Regions from separate parts of the Peptoniphilus koenoeneniae genome, predicted to be linked through region 3. Evidence: a T-box and tRNA genes for the amino acid it is inferred to sense, from the RefSeq annotation. Region 3 holds a T-box; the other regions hold tRNA genes.
What was found. A T-box is a leader RNA that pairs with one kind of tRNA and senses whether it is charged. The one in region 3 lies ahead of serS (serine--tRNA ligase), so its partner is inferred to be a tRNA-Ser.
Positions count from the first base shown of each region.

Region 1: it encodes a tRNA-Ser, which carries the amino acid that the T-box ahead of serS (serine--tRNA ligase) is inferred to sense. The anticodon was not compared.
Region 2: it encodes a tRNA-Ser, which carries the amino acid that the T-box ahead of serS (serine--tRNA ligase) is inferred to sense. The anticodon was not compared.

Region 1 covers NZ_JAUSTN010000006.1:154,425-159,022, forward strand. The annotation lists gene brnQ (branched-chain amino acid transport system II carrier protein) at 1-583, opposite strand, end outside; gene J2S72_RS06895 (Tex family protein) at 640-2,706, shown strand; tRNA gene J2S72_RS06900 (tRNA-Ser) at 2,820-2,909, shown strand; RNA gene ffs (signal recognition particle sRNA large type) at 2,922-3,186, shown strand; partial or broken gene J2S72_RS06910 (S-layer homology domain-containing protein) at 3,498-4,598, opposite strand, start outside.
Region 2 covers NZ_JAUSTN010000002.1:100,769-105,366, forward strand. The annotation lists gene J2S72_RS02055 (ABC transporter ATP-binding protein) at 1-569, opposite strand, end outside; gene J2S72_RS02060 (sensor histidine kinase) at 619-1,479, opposite strand; gene J2S72_RS02065 (response regulator transcription factor) at 1,480-2,130, opposite strand; tRNA gene J2S72_RS02070 (tRNA-Ser) at 2,562-2,649, opposite strand; gene gatB (Asp-tRNA(Asn)/Glu-tRNA(Gln) amidotransferase subunit GatB) at 2,678-4,105, opposite strand; gene gatA (Asp-tRNA(Asn)/Glu-tRNA(Gln) amidotransferase subunit GatA) at 4,102-4,598, opposite strand, start outside.
Region 3 covers NZ_JAUSTN010000003.1:112,186-116,783, reverse strand. The annotation lists gene J2S72_RS03450 (amidohydrolase) at 1-467, shown strand, start outside; gene J2S72_RS03445 (DUF5058 family protein) at 486-1,205, shown strand; gene J2S72_RS03440 (hypothetical protein) at 1,215-1,949, shown strand; T-box leader at 2,007-2,167, shown strand; gene serS (serine--tRNA ligase) at 2,219-3,511, shown strand; gene J2S72_RS03430 (calcium-translocating P-type ATPase, PMCA-type) at 3,676-4,598, shown strand, end outside.

The DNA.
Region 1 (4,598 bases), on a different contig from region 3:
AAGCTGCAAGAGCGTCCATTGTTTGATAGCCTTCAATAAAACTTGAGGTAAAAACAGATTTAAGTTCAAAGTTTTTTAAAGGTCCAAGAGGGCTTGAAATAGCTTTAAATATTATAAGTCCTAAAACTATTAACAGAATGGGAGTTAAAAATTTGCCCAAACTATTTACTATTTTTTTAGGTCTTAGTACAAAAAATAAGACTATTGCAAAAAATATAAGAGATGAAATTAAGGGATTTAAGTCTTCTAAAATCGAACCTTGAAATATCTCATACGTTGTTGCTGCAGTTCTTGGAATGGCAAGGCCTGGTCCTATGGCAATTAAAATAATTGTTCCGAAAACAGAAGAAAATTTTTCTCCTATTTTATTTGCAATGTTATCAATAGTTCCACCTGCTCTTACTGTTGCAATTACTCCAAGCATTACAAGACCTACTCCTGTTGTTAAAAAACCCAAACTTGCCGGGATAAATTGGTATCCCACATTTCTGCCTAAAACCGGTGGAAACAATAAGTTGCCTGCTCCGAAAAACATTGAAAATAATGCGAAGCCCGAAAATAGTATATTTCTTTTATCTTTCATATCTTCTCCTTAATTTGATTTATGCTCTTATGCTATAATAACACTTGAGGTGAAATATGGAAATAACAAATCAGTTATCAAAAGAACTGAATATAGATTTGAAAAAAATAGAAGACACTATAAAACTTTTGGATGAAGGTAATAGTGTTCCCTTTATTGCAAGATATAGGAAAGAAATAACCGGCGGATTAAATGATGAAGAGCTTAGAAAACTTGAAGAAAGATTAAATTATTTAAGAAATTTAAACAGCAGAAAAGAAGAAATTTTAAGACTCATTGATGAGCAGGGAAAATTAACACAAGAAATAAAAAATGATATAGAAAATGCAGATGTTCTTTCAAGTCTTGAAGATATATATAGACCCTTTAAGAAAAAGAAAAATACTCGTGCAAGTATCGCTAAGGAAAAAGGCTATGAAATTTTTTCAGATATGATCTATAAGGGCCTTGACCTTGAAGAAATCTTTAAAGAAATAGATGCTTTTATTGAAAAAAATAACTCCATAGAAAACCCTAATGAAATTTTACGGGGCGCCTGTGATATTATAGCTGAAGACATTTCTGATAATCCCATGTATAGAAAAACTATAAAAACTCTATCAAAAAGATTTGCTTCTATAGTATCTCAAATAGGCAAAAATCCTAACGACATTTACAAAATGTATGAAGATTTTTCAGAACTTATAAGAAATATCCCAAGTCATAGAATCCTTGCCTTAAATAGAGGCGAAAAAGAAGAAGCCTTAAAAGTAAATATAGTCTTTCCTGAAGAACTTATCTTTAATAATATAGCCATGGATTTCTTAGACGGAAAGCTTACTGATCTTAAAAGTGAAATCCTAAAAGATGCTTTAAAAAGATTGATCCTTCCCTCTGTAGAAAGAGAGCTTAGAAGCGATTTAACAGAAAGTGCCGAAAATGAATCTATAGAATTATTCGGACTTAATCTTAAAAATCTACTTATGATAAGACCCCTTAAAGATAAAGTCCTAATGGCTCTTGACCCAGGTATTCGTACGGGAACGAAAATGGCAATCTTAGATAAAAATGGAAAATTTTTAGATAATGATGTTTTTTATATTGCCGGTCATCAAGGTAAAAATGAAGAGAATAAAATATTATCCTACCTTGAAAAATATAAAGTTCAAGTAATTGCCATAGGAAATGGAACAGCTTCAAGAGAAGTTGAAAGTTTTGTGGCAGATGTACTTAAAAAAAATAATTCAGATGTAAAAAGAACTTTTGTAAATGAAGCAGGTGCTTCAATTTATTCAGCTTCCAAAGAAGGGACTGAAGAATTTCCTGACCTTGATGTAACTGTAAGAGGGGCAATAAGCATAGGAAGAAGACTTCAAGATCCCCTTGCAGAACTTGTAAAAATTGAACCCAAACATATAGGAGTCGGTCAATATCAACATGACCTCAACCAAAAAAAATTAAACGAAAAACTTTCAGGAGTTGTTGAAGATTGTGTAAACACTGTAGGAGTAAATTTAAATACAGCCTCAGTTTCCCTTCTTTCATATGTTTCCGGCATAAGCAAAAGTATAGCTAAAAATATAGTTGCTTACAGAGATGATTTTGGTTCTTTTAAAAATAGAAAAGAACTTAAAAATATAAAAGGTCTCGGTCCAAAAGCCTATGAACAGTCCGCAGGCTTTTTAAGAATCTTAGGTGGAGATGAACCTTTAGATATGACCGCAGTCCATCCTGAGAGCTACGAGATTGCCCGTAAACTTAAGGGAAATGAAAAAGCCAACCAAGACCTTGCCCAAAGTTTAAACGTGGGCTTATACACCCTAAGAGACATTTTAGAGGAGCTTAAAAAACCAGGCCGTGATCCTAGAGATGAACTTGAGCCAGTATTTTTAAAAAGTGGTCTTTTAAGTATTGAAGATTTAAAAATTGGAGACAAACTAAAGGGTACTGTAAGAAATGTAGTTGACTTCGGTTGTTTTGTAGATATAGGTTTACACGATGACGGACTTGTTCATATTTCCAACTTATCTGAAAAATTTATAAGGCATCCTTCCCAAGTTGTAAGTGTTGGAGACATAATTGATGTAGAAGTTGTTGAAATTGATAAAGATAGAAATCGTATAGGTCTTAAAAAAATTAAATAAAATATTTTTTATTAAAAAATGCAAAACTAAAATGTTAAATTATAAAGTTTTGCATTTTTATTTTTGCTTTTGTCAATAAAGTTTTTTTATGTTATAATAGTTTTCTGAAGTTTGGAGAGATGACCGAGCGGCTGAAGGTGCACGCCTGGAAAGCGTGTATACGAGAAATCGTATCAGGGGTTCAAATCCCCTTCTCTCCGCCAGTTTTAAATTTGCCGTGCTAAATGGGGAATTAGCGATGCCTTGTAACCTGCAATTCGCTGTAGCAGGATTGAAGCCTTATGGAGGATAAATTTTTGTATAGTCAGCCCCATAAAAGTGGTGTTGAAGATTGGGTCCTACGCAACGAATGCTCATGAACCGTGTCAGGTCTTGACGGAAGCAGCACTAAGTGAGAAGTTTCGTGTGCCGTGGGAGTGCCTGGTTGGAGCTAACTCTATGGGTACCGTGTATGAATTTTATTCGATATAAGGTGCACGGCTACATAAAAACACAGATTTTAAGATCTGTGTTTTTTTAATATTTAAATTTCTTATGCATTTCTTATCTTTTACAAATTTATCTACATTTACAATAGATTTAAGGCTGTGAAAGATTATTATTACTTTTTATTTTTTATTAACCCATTTTAAAAACCCTGAATTTTTTTCCTATTTCCATTAAGAATTAATATAAGTTCATCTTTTAAAAATACCCCTTCTATTTAAATTTTTAAGTAAAGTAATAAAAATAAAAAACCGGAGACATCAATGTCTCCGGTGAAAAATTATTTTATAAACTTATTAGAAATCTTATTTTTCTTTATAAATTTGAAGCCAATCTTCATCTACTAAACCATTTACTCTTCTTTCGAATTGATGGTCATTAGTTGCTTCCATGATTTCATAGTAAGCCCAATGAGTACTATCTAAGTCACTGAATCTAGAAATCATAGTCGGATTTGCCAATTTTTCTTTAAGTCCTACAATATCAACTGATCTTTCCATTAGACTGTTTGCAATCTTAACTGCTTCAGCTCTTGTGATAGGAGCATCTGGTCTAAATGTTCCATCAGGATATCCGTTTATTCTGCCATTTCTAAAAGCTTGGTTGATAGCAGCTTCTGCCCAATGACCCTTAACATCTTTAAAGGTTGCAACTGCTGAATTAGGTTTATCTATATTCATGATCATTTGTGCAAACTCTGCCCTTGTTATCTTAGCATTAGGTCTGAAGTTTCCATCCTTGTAACCTTTCATGATTCCATTTTTAAATACTGCATTGATTGCAGATGTGAACCAACCGGTCTTTGAATCATTAAACATAGGTGCACTTGTGTCGTTTAAGCTGTAGCCTTTAAGTCTTGAAATCATAGCAGCTGCTTCAGCTCTAGTAATGTTATTGTTTGGACGGAATGTTCCATCAGGATAACCGTACATATAAACTTCGTGGTATCCTCTTTCGTGAACTTCTTGTTCTTCTTTCTTAACTTCTATATCCTTGTAGGAGAACCATCCAGATATATCTCTGTCTGTATTTCCTGGATAAGGAGTTTGTCCACCGGAATTAATATCCTTAACGGTCTTATCCGGACTTAATTTTCCAATAACTTTTCCATTTGCATCTTTTACAGTTACTGTTCCGTCATTACCTACTTCAATTGTTGCATCTGCTGGTAAGTCTGGATTTGCTTTCTTAACTGCATCTTCAACAGCTTTCTTTTCTTCTGGTGTTAAGTTAGATGGGTCTTTTACTTCAACTGGTGTAGTTGGAGCGTTTAGTGCTGGCTTAACAGTCTTGTCTGCTGGAATTGTACCAATTTTATTGCCATTTGCATCCGTTACTGTTACTGTTCCGTCATCTGCTACGTCAATGTTTGCACCTTGTGGTAGATTTGGATTTGCTTTCTTAAC
Region 2 (4,598 bases), on a different contig from region 3:
GTTTTGTTAAAATATTTAAAAATTTCAATTATTTCCTTAGAATTTTTTCTATCCAAATTTCCAGTCGGTTCATCTGCCAATATGATAGATGGATTGTAGATAAGACTTCTCGCTATGGCAACTCTCTGCTGCTGACCTCCTGATAATTCACTTGGAAAAGAGTCAAGTTTACTTTCTATACCAAGTTTTTTTACTATATCTGAAAATTCATCTTGATTTATTTTTCTTTTATCAAGTTTTAATGGAAGTTCTATATTGTGACGAACCGTTAAGTTGGGAATCAAATTATAAAATTGATAAATTAGTCCGACTTTTCTTCTTCTAAAGTAGGCTAATTCCTTGGAAGAATACTTTGAGATGTCGTTACCATCTATATAAACCTTTCCAGAATTTGGACTATCTACTCCTCCTATGATATGTAGAAGTGTTGATTTACCAGACCCACTTGGTCCAACAATGGCTACAAATTCTCCTCTTTCTATTGTAAGGTCAACACCGTCTAAGGCAATGACCTTAGAATTACCCTCGCCATATTCTTTTCTTAAATTTTCTACTTTTAAAATTTCCATACTTGCCTCCTTTTTATCTTAAAGAAAGCTTATTAAAGTAAAGTGATTTTTAGGTGACATTGTAAAATTTAATTTCAAATCTTGCTCCAACATCAATATTTGAAACAGAAATTTCTCCATTGTTTTTTTCGACAATTGTCTTTGCCATGGCAAGACCTATTCCAAAGCCATTTGAATCGGGGGTTTTATAAAAGCGCTTAAAGATTTTTTTAATATTTTCTTTTTCTATTCCTCCGCCATTGTCTTCAATGATTAAGCTTGTATAGAGGGGATTTTTGTAGGATGAAACCACAATTTTGTCACAAGTTGGTCTATTATCAGCATTCTTTATAATATTAATGAGAGCTTCTGCCAGCCAATAAAAATCTCCACAAATACTATTTTTCTTTAAACTCTTCTTTATTTCTACATTGGTAGATTTTCTTAAATCTAAACTATCTAAAGCATAATCCACTAATTCATCTAAACGAATTTGTTCTTTTTTCATAAGATCTTTGTTTGCATCAAGGCTTGATAGTTTGAGTAAAATATCTGATAGAGAGTTTAATCTGATTGTTTGTCTTTTTAAAATCTCTATATCTCTACTATCTGGATAGTCCAACTCTAAATTTTCTATAGAAAAAATCATAGAAGTAATTGGAGTTTTTATCTGATGGGCAATATCTTCTAGGTATTCTATTTGCTTTTCGCTATTTTTAGTGGTCGTCTCTTTGGCTTCTACTATTTCTATAAAAAGCTTGTAAATTTTATCCTCTAAAATTGAAAAATCATCTTGCTTCATAGGAATTTTGTAGTCCTGATTTTTCATATTTTCTATCAATTTTATGAGGTCATTTATCCTATTTTTCTTTCTTGATTCTAAAAAATAATAAAGAAGTCCCAGACTTATTATCCAAAATACATATATCATCTAATCCATCCTATATCCAATTCCTCTGACAGTAGTGATAACTTCCCTATCAAGCTTTTCTCTGATTCTCTTAATAGTAGATGTGAGAGTATTGTCATTTACAAACCTATCCCTGTCTTCCCAAAACATTTCTAACAGCTGGCCTCTGGTATAAACTCGATGAGGATTTTTAATAAATAAGACTAAGATTTCATACTCAAGTGGAGTTAGCTCTATTTGCTTACCTTTAAAATAAACTTTTGATTCTTTTAAATCTATTTTTATATCCTTGTAAGTGACTTTTTTGTCTTGAGTTAAAGGTATTGTCCTTAAAACTGCATCAATTCTTGCCCTTAATATTGCAAGAGAAAAAGGCTTTGTTAAGTAATCATCTGCTCCCTTATCAAGAGATGCAATTATAAAATCTTCATCGTTTTTTACTGTTGTTACAATGACTCTTATGTTCTTATCTTTTAACTTTTTAATCAAATGTTGACCGTCTTTATCTGGTAGATTTATATCAAGTAGTGCCACATCCATGTCTACATTCATCTTATAGCTTGCTTCGTAAAAAGATGATGCAATCTCTACTTCATAACCATTATTAACCAAATACTTTTCCATTTGTAAAGCAATTTCTTTATTATCTTCTATAATCAAAACACTCTTCATTCTAACCCTCTCATGTACTTACTTTGAAATCTATTAAATTAATTTGTTCTGTATCATTTGTCTATAAGCAATTTGATGCTACTATCCAATAATTACACTTATAGTATAACATTATCACTTATATTAAAAACAGACCCTTCACGGATCTGCTTGCTTTTAAATATTTATTTTATTTTCTCAAGAAGAGAAACTGATTCTACATGTATTGTGTATGGAAAGATATTTATAAAATAAAGTCGACCTTTACCCACAAAGCAAACCTTTTTATTCGATGAACTTCACGCAGCCAAGCAAAAACAAGAAAAGCCCGTCTCGTAAAGCGCACCAGGGCAGACTAACTTATGTCGCTAAATGTTGAAATCCCTTGAAATCAATGCTTTTTGGCAAGGAAAAAGGAAGCACATTTTTCTATCAAAATATGCTTCCTTTTTTGGCGGGAAGAGGGAGATTCGAACTCCCGAGGCCCGAAAGCCCACTTGTTTTCGAGACAAGCACATTAGACCACTCTGACATCTTCCCATGTTGCAGAAATCTGCAACACATTTTATTATATGTTTTTTAATTTTTCAAGAATCATTTTATTTGCTAATTGAGGGTTTGCTTTTCCTCTTGAAGCTTTCATAACTTGTCCTACTAAGAAGCCTAAAGCTCTGTCTTTTCCATTTTTGTAATCTTCTATGGATTGAGGATTTTCTGAAATAATTTTATCAACTATTTTTTCTATCTCCCCTGTATCGCTTATTTGTATAAGACCTTTTTCCTTTATAATATCAAGGGGTTTTTTACCTGTTTCAAACATTTCTCGCAAAACTTTTTTTCCTGCATTATTGTTAATTTTGTTTTCTTTTATTTGTTCAAGTAAAATTTTCAGATCTTCTACTTCAAAAGGAGTTTTAAATTTTTCATCACCTTGCAAATCCACTCTTCTTAAAACTTCTGTCATCATCCAATTACTTGCCATATTATAGTCATCAAATTTTTCTACAAGTTTTTCATAATAATCTGCAAGTTCTATTGTAGATGTTAAAACTTCAGCATCATATTTTGGAAGTTTATATTCTTTTACAAATCTAAGACTTTTTTCTTTAGGAAGCTCCGGCATGGATCTTCTTATTTCTTCAATGTATTCATCGCTTATTTCAACAGGCGGTAAATCTCCTTCCGGTGCAAATCTATAATCTGCAACTGTATATTTTATTCTCATAAGCACAGTTTTATTGTTTGCATCATCCCATCTTCTTGTGGTCCTTAATTCTTCTTCTCCCTTTTCAAGAAGACCAATGTGTCTTTCAACTTCAAAGTCAATTGCTTTTTCTACTCCTCTAAAAGAGTTTAAATTTTTAACTTCAGTAACTTTTGTTTTTTTACCACTTTCAGTATCAATGACATTTACATTTACATCGCATCTTAGGGAACCCTCTTCCATTTTGCAGTCACTTATTCCCAAGTACACAAGGGTGCTCTTTAAATTTTCAAGAAACATTCTTGCTTCAGCTCCGCTATTCATATCGGGCTTACTTACAATTTCTATAAGAGGAACACCGCATCTGTTGTAATCCATAAGGGTATCTTCTTCCATGTGAAGAGATTTACCTGTGTCTTCTTCCATTTGTATTTTATAAATTCCAACTTTTTTTGGCCCCTCTTGGCCTTCTATTTCAATGTAACCATCATAGCAAATTGCCTGGTCATCTTGTGTTATTTGAAAGCCCTTTGTAAGGTCGGGATAAAAGTAATTTTTTCTGTCAAATTTACTGTGATTTTTTATTTCGCAATTTAAGGCAAGACCTGCCATAACAGAATATTTTACAACATTTTCATTTAATACTGGAAGTCCTCCCGGAAGTCCTAAACAAACAGGACAAGTTAAAGTGTTGGGTTCTTTTCCGTAGGCATTTTCGCAAGAGCAAAAGGCTTTTGTCTTAGTTGAAAGCTCAACGTGTATTTCAAGACCTACTATTGTCTTATATTTCATTTAAAACTCCTTTCAAATATATGGGCACAATTAATAATTACATCGTCTTCAAATCTTTTTCCTGTAAGTTCAATTCCTACTGAAAGGCCATCTTTAATGGGCATTGGAATTGAAAGAGATGGGCAGCCCGCCATATTTGCAGGAATTGTAAACATATCAGCTTGATAAACTTCAACACTGGACATATTACTTTCAAGTTCAAAGGGAAGCATAGGTGAAGTTGGACTCAAAATAAAATCATGATCTTTTAGAGCCATATCCATATCTCTTTTTATAAGTCCCCTTACTTTTAAAGCCTTATAATAGTAGTCTTCTGCAAGATCCAAGCTAAGTATATGAGTTCCTATCATAATACGTTTTTTTACTTCTTTTCCGAATCCTTCTCCCCTTGATTTTCTATACATTTCTTCAATACTTCCATATTCCTTTGTTCTGTGTCCAAATCTAAGGCCATCAAATCTTGCCATATTAGGAGCTATTTCTCCATTTACGA
Region 3 (4,598 bases):
ATTACAAGGAAGCAAAAAAATTTATGACCACTTTAAGTCCTGAAATTATAGACGGAACCGTAAAAAGTCTGTCAAGATTTGTAGGCATGGCCAAGGCTAAGGAATATGCAGAAAAAGGCCTTATAAGTGACATTATAATAATGGGAAAAAATTCAGATATGGCAAACGGCTCAACAGATGTTGGAGATTTTAGTAAATGCGTTCCCACAGCCCAATGTTTAATTTCAACAGCAGCCTTTGCAACTCCTCTTCACTCTTGGCAAAGAGTTTCTCAAGGAAAAACTGAAATTGCAAAAAAAGGTATGGATAGAGCAGTTGGCACTTTAGCCCTAACTGCAATAAGAGCTTTAAATAATCCTGAAATTATAAAAAAAGCAAAAGAAGAATTAATTGAAGAAAGAGGAGAAAAATATATTTCTCCAATACCTAAAGAATTAAAAATAAGAGATCCAAAAATTCAAGCATAATTTTAACAGGAGGTTATTATGAACGTTAGAGATATAGTCAATGGAAAATCACTATATATTATGGTAATTTGTTCCCTACTTATAGTAGTTGCATTTATTTTAGTATCATTAAAACTTGCAATAAAAAGAGCAAAAGAATTGGGATTTACAAATAAAGATATTAATAAGGTTATAAAATCATCGGTACTTTTTTCTATAGTGCCATCAGTATCAATAGACATAGGACTTGCAAGTTTATCTACAGTTGTAGGTACACCCTGGGCATGGTTTAGACTATCAGTTATAGGAGCTCTTATGTATGAGCTTACTGCTGCAAGTATGGTAACAAGTGCTGCAGGTTATGAAAACATGTCGGAATTTATAAATGGAACGGATGTAAACTTAGTTCCTGCAATTTTTATGGTAATGAGTATAAGTATAATTTTTGCAGCAGTTTTAAATATATTCTTAGGTAAGTCTTACCACAAGGGAGTAACAAAATTTAAAACTAAGAGTGGAGCAGAAGGTACTTTAATAATAGGTTACTTTACTCTTGCAATGATTACAGTACTTTCCATATCTCAACTACTTAAAGGAAAAGTTTCCATTCTTGTTTTTGCAGCAAGTTTTTTAGTTTCCATTATTCTTTTAAAACTTGCAGAAAAGATGAAGATATCTTGGATGAAAGAATTTGTTTTAGCCTTTGCACTTATTGTAGGAATGGGACTTTCAATTATTTTTGAAAGCATGCTTTTATAGGAGGAAATCATGGATAATAAAGATTTACAAAAAACAAAATATTTTAATACAATTCACAGAGTAGGAAGAATAGGATCTGTATTAAGTATAGGTGCCATGCTTTTAGTTCCATATTTAATTGCAGTATCTTACAGCTTAAGATTTGATTTAAAAGAAGTTTTAGCCATAGCAAGTACTCTTCTTGCAGTTTTCATTCCAACAGTTCTTGCAGAATTTATAAGTTATGGACCTATTTTAGGATCTGGAACTTATCTTGCATATATAACCGGAAATGTTACAAACTTAAAAATTCCCTGTGCCTTAAATGCTCAAGCTCTTATGAACTTGGAACAAGGCACTGAAGAATCTGATGTAATAAGTTTGATTGCAATAGCTTCATCATCACTTATTACAATGTTAATAATAGCCTTAGGAGTTGTTCTTTTAATTCCTCTTCAACCATTTTTACAATCAGAACCAGTTCAAGTAGCATCTAAATATATTTTACCTGCCCTATTTGGTTCCTTATTCTATACAATGCTTTCAGGAAATAAATCAGGTAAAAATACTGTTAAGAATAAACTTTTACCCCTATGTGTTCCTGCAGTAATTATGATTATTTGGCATTTGACAGGTGGTAAAGTTGTAGGAAAAGAAGGTATTTGGATTGTAATTTCCATTATAATGTCAGTAATTTGTGCAAAAATAATGCTTAAGACAGGACTTGTAAAAATCATTCCTGCAAATACAGAAGAAAAGAAATAGATAGATTCTTTGTATCTTGACTTTAAAAATATTTAAATGTATAATTTAAGCTAATTTAATAAGACTGTGAAGAGAAATAGTAAAGTCGTATCGGCTAAAGAGAGCTTTCGTTTGGTGCAAGAAAGTGTCGTAAAACTTGAATCCGTCTCGGAGTCATACATTTAAAGAGGATTCGAAAGAATCAAATTGGGTGGCAACGCGGTTAAACCGTCCCTTTATAGGGGCGGTTTTTTTATGCAATAATAAATAAAATTTGAGAGGAGAAAAAAATGCTTGATATTAAATTTTTAAGGGAAAATCCTGATTTAGTAAAGGAAAATATTAAGAAAAAATTCCAAGATGAAAAAATCAAACTTGTAGACAAAGTTATTGAACTTGATAAGGATTTTAGAGATTCAAAAACTAAGGGTGATGAACTTCGTGCAAAAAGAAATTCCCTTTCTAAACAAATCGGAATGCATATGCAAAAGAAAGAAAAAGAATTGGCAGAAGAAGTTAAAAATGAGGTCAATAAAATAAATGAAGAACTAAACTCCCTTGAAGAAAAAGAAAAAAATCTGGAAGCAAAAGTAAAAGAAATAATGATGGTAATTCCTCAAATGATTGCCGATACAGTTCCTATAGGAAAAGACGACAGTGAAAATGTTGAGCTTCAAAGATTCGGAGAACCTAAAGTTCCCTCTTATGAAGTTCCTTACCACATAGATATTATGGAAACTTTTGACGGAATAGATCTTGATGCTGCAAGAAAAACATCAGGAAACGGCTTTTATTATTTAAGAGGAGATATAGCAAGACTTCACTCTGCAATTTTATCTTATGCAAGAGACTTTATGATTAACAAGGGCTTTACCTATTATGTACCACCCTTTATGATTAGAAGTGATGTTGTAACGGGAGTTATGTCTTTTTCAGAAATGGAAAATATGATGTATAAAATCGAAGGAGAAGACTTATATCTAATAGGCACAAGCGAGCACTCAATGATAGGAAAATTTATAGATACAATAAGTCCAGAAGAAGATATGCCTCTTACTTTAACCTCTTATTCACCTTGTTTTAGAAAAGAAGTTGGGGCTCACGGAATAGAAGAAAGAGGAGTTTACAGAATTCACCAATTTGAAAAACAAGAAATGGTTGTAATTTGCAAACCAGAAGATTCTCCCTATTGGTACGATCAACTTTGGAACAACACTGTAGAATTTTTCAGAAGTCTTGAAATCCCTGTAAGAACCCTTGAATGCTGTTCAGGAGACCTTGCTGATTTAAAAGTTAAATCTCTTGATGTAGAAGCTTGGTCACCTCGTCAAAAGAAATATTTTGAAGTAGGTTCTTGTTCAAACTTGGGAGATGCTCAAGCAAGAAGACTTAATATAAGATTAAAGGGTAAAGACGGAAATTATTTAGCACACACCTTAAACAATACGGTAGTTGCACCGCCAAGAATGTTAATAGCTTTTCTTGAAAATCTTCTTCAAGAAGACGGAAGCGTAAAAATTCCTGAGCCTTTAAGACCATATATGGGCGGTATGGAAAAATTAGTTCCTAATAAAAATAAATAAAATTTAAGTTTAAAAATTAAAGAATTTTTGATAAAATAATAATACATTAGGGAGTAGCAAAAATTTATCAATCGTCATTACGGTTAAACCCGGTTGATAAAACCTAAAAGGTATGCAAGACTTTTGTTTTTTTAAGCAAAAGTCTTTTTTTTATAGGAGGTAAGATGGACTGGTATAAAAAGAAAATTGATGAAACAGCAGAATTATTTTCATCGGACATTAAAAAAGGGCTAAGTAGTGAAAAGGCAAATAAGGCCCTGAAAAAATATGGAAGAAATGAATTAAAACAGGAAGAAAAAAAGCCATTAATTGAAAAATTAAAGGACCAATTTTTAGACCCTATGATTATAATTCTTATAATAGCTTCAATATTATCAGCATTTACAGGAGATAAGGTAGAAGCGGTAATAATTATAGCCATAGTTGTTGTAAATGCAATTTTATCCCTCTATCAAGAAGGAAGAGCGGAAAAAGCTATAGCAGCATTACAAAAAATGAGTTCTCCCAAGGCAAAAATAATAAGAGACGGAAGAGAAATGGAAATTGAAAGTGGTCTTTTAGTTCCAGGTGACTTGGTTGTTTTAGAAACGGGCGATATAGTTCCTGGAGATTTAAGACTTATAGAATCTCAAAACTTAAAAATTGATGAATCTTCTTTAACTGGAGAATCAGTTCCCGTAGAAAAAGATGCAAAAAAAGTTTATACCCAAGATGAGGGAATAGGAGATAGAAAAAACATAGCCTACAGCTCCACAGTGGTCTCATATGGACGTGGAAAAGGCCTTATAGTAGCAACAGGTCACCAAAGTGAAATAGGAAAGATAGCGACCTCTATAGCCCTTGTAGATAATGAAGAAACTCCCCTGCAAAAAAAACTTGCAGGCCTTTCAAAGACCCTGGGTCTTCTTGTAATTGGTATTTGTATAATAGTTTTTATTGTAGGAAAATTATATAAAAATGACACTTTAGAAATGTTTATGACGGCAATTGCCCTTGCAGTTGCAGCAGTTCCTGAAGGACTGCCTGCTATTGTAACAATAGTATTGTCTTTAGGCATGGGCAAGATGGCGGATAAAAATGCAATTGT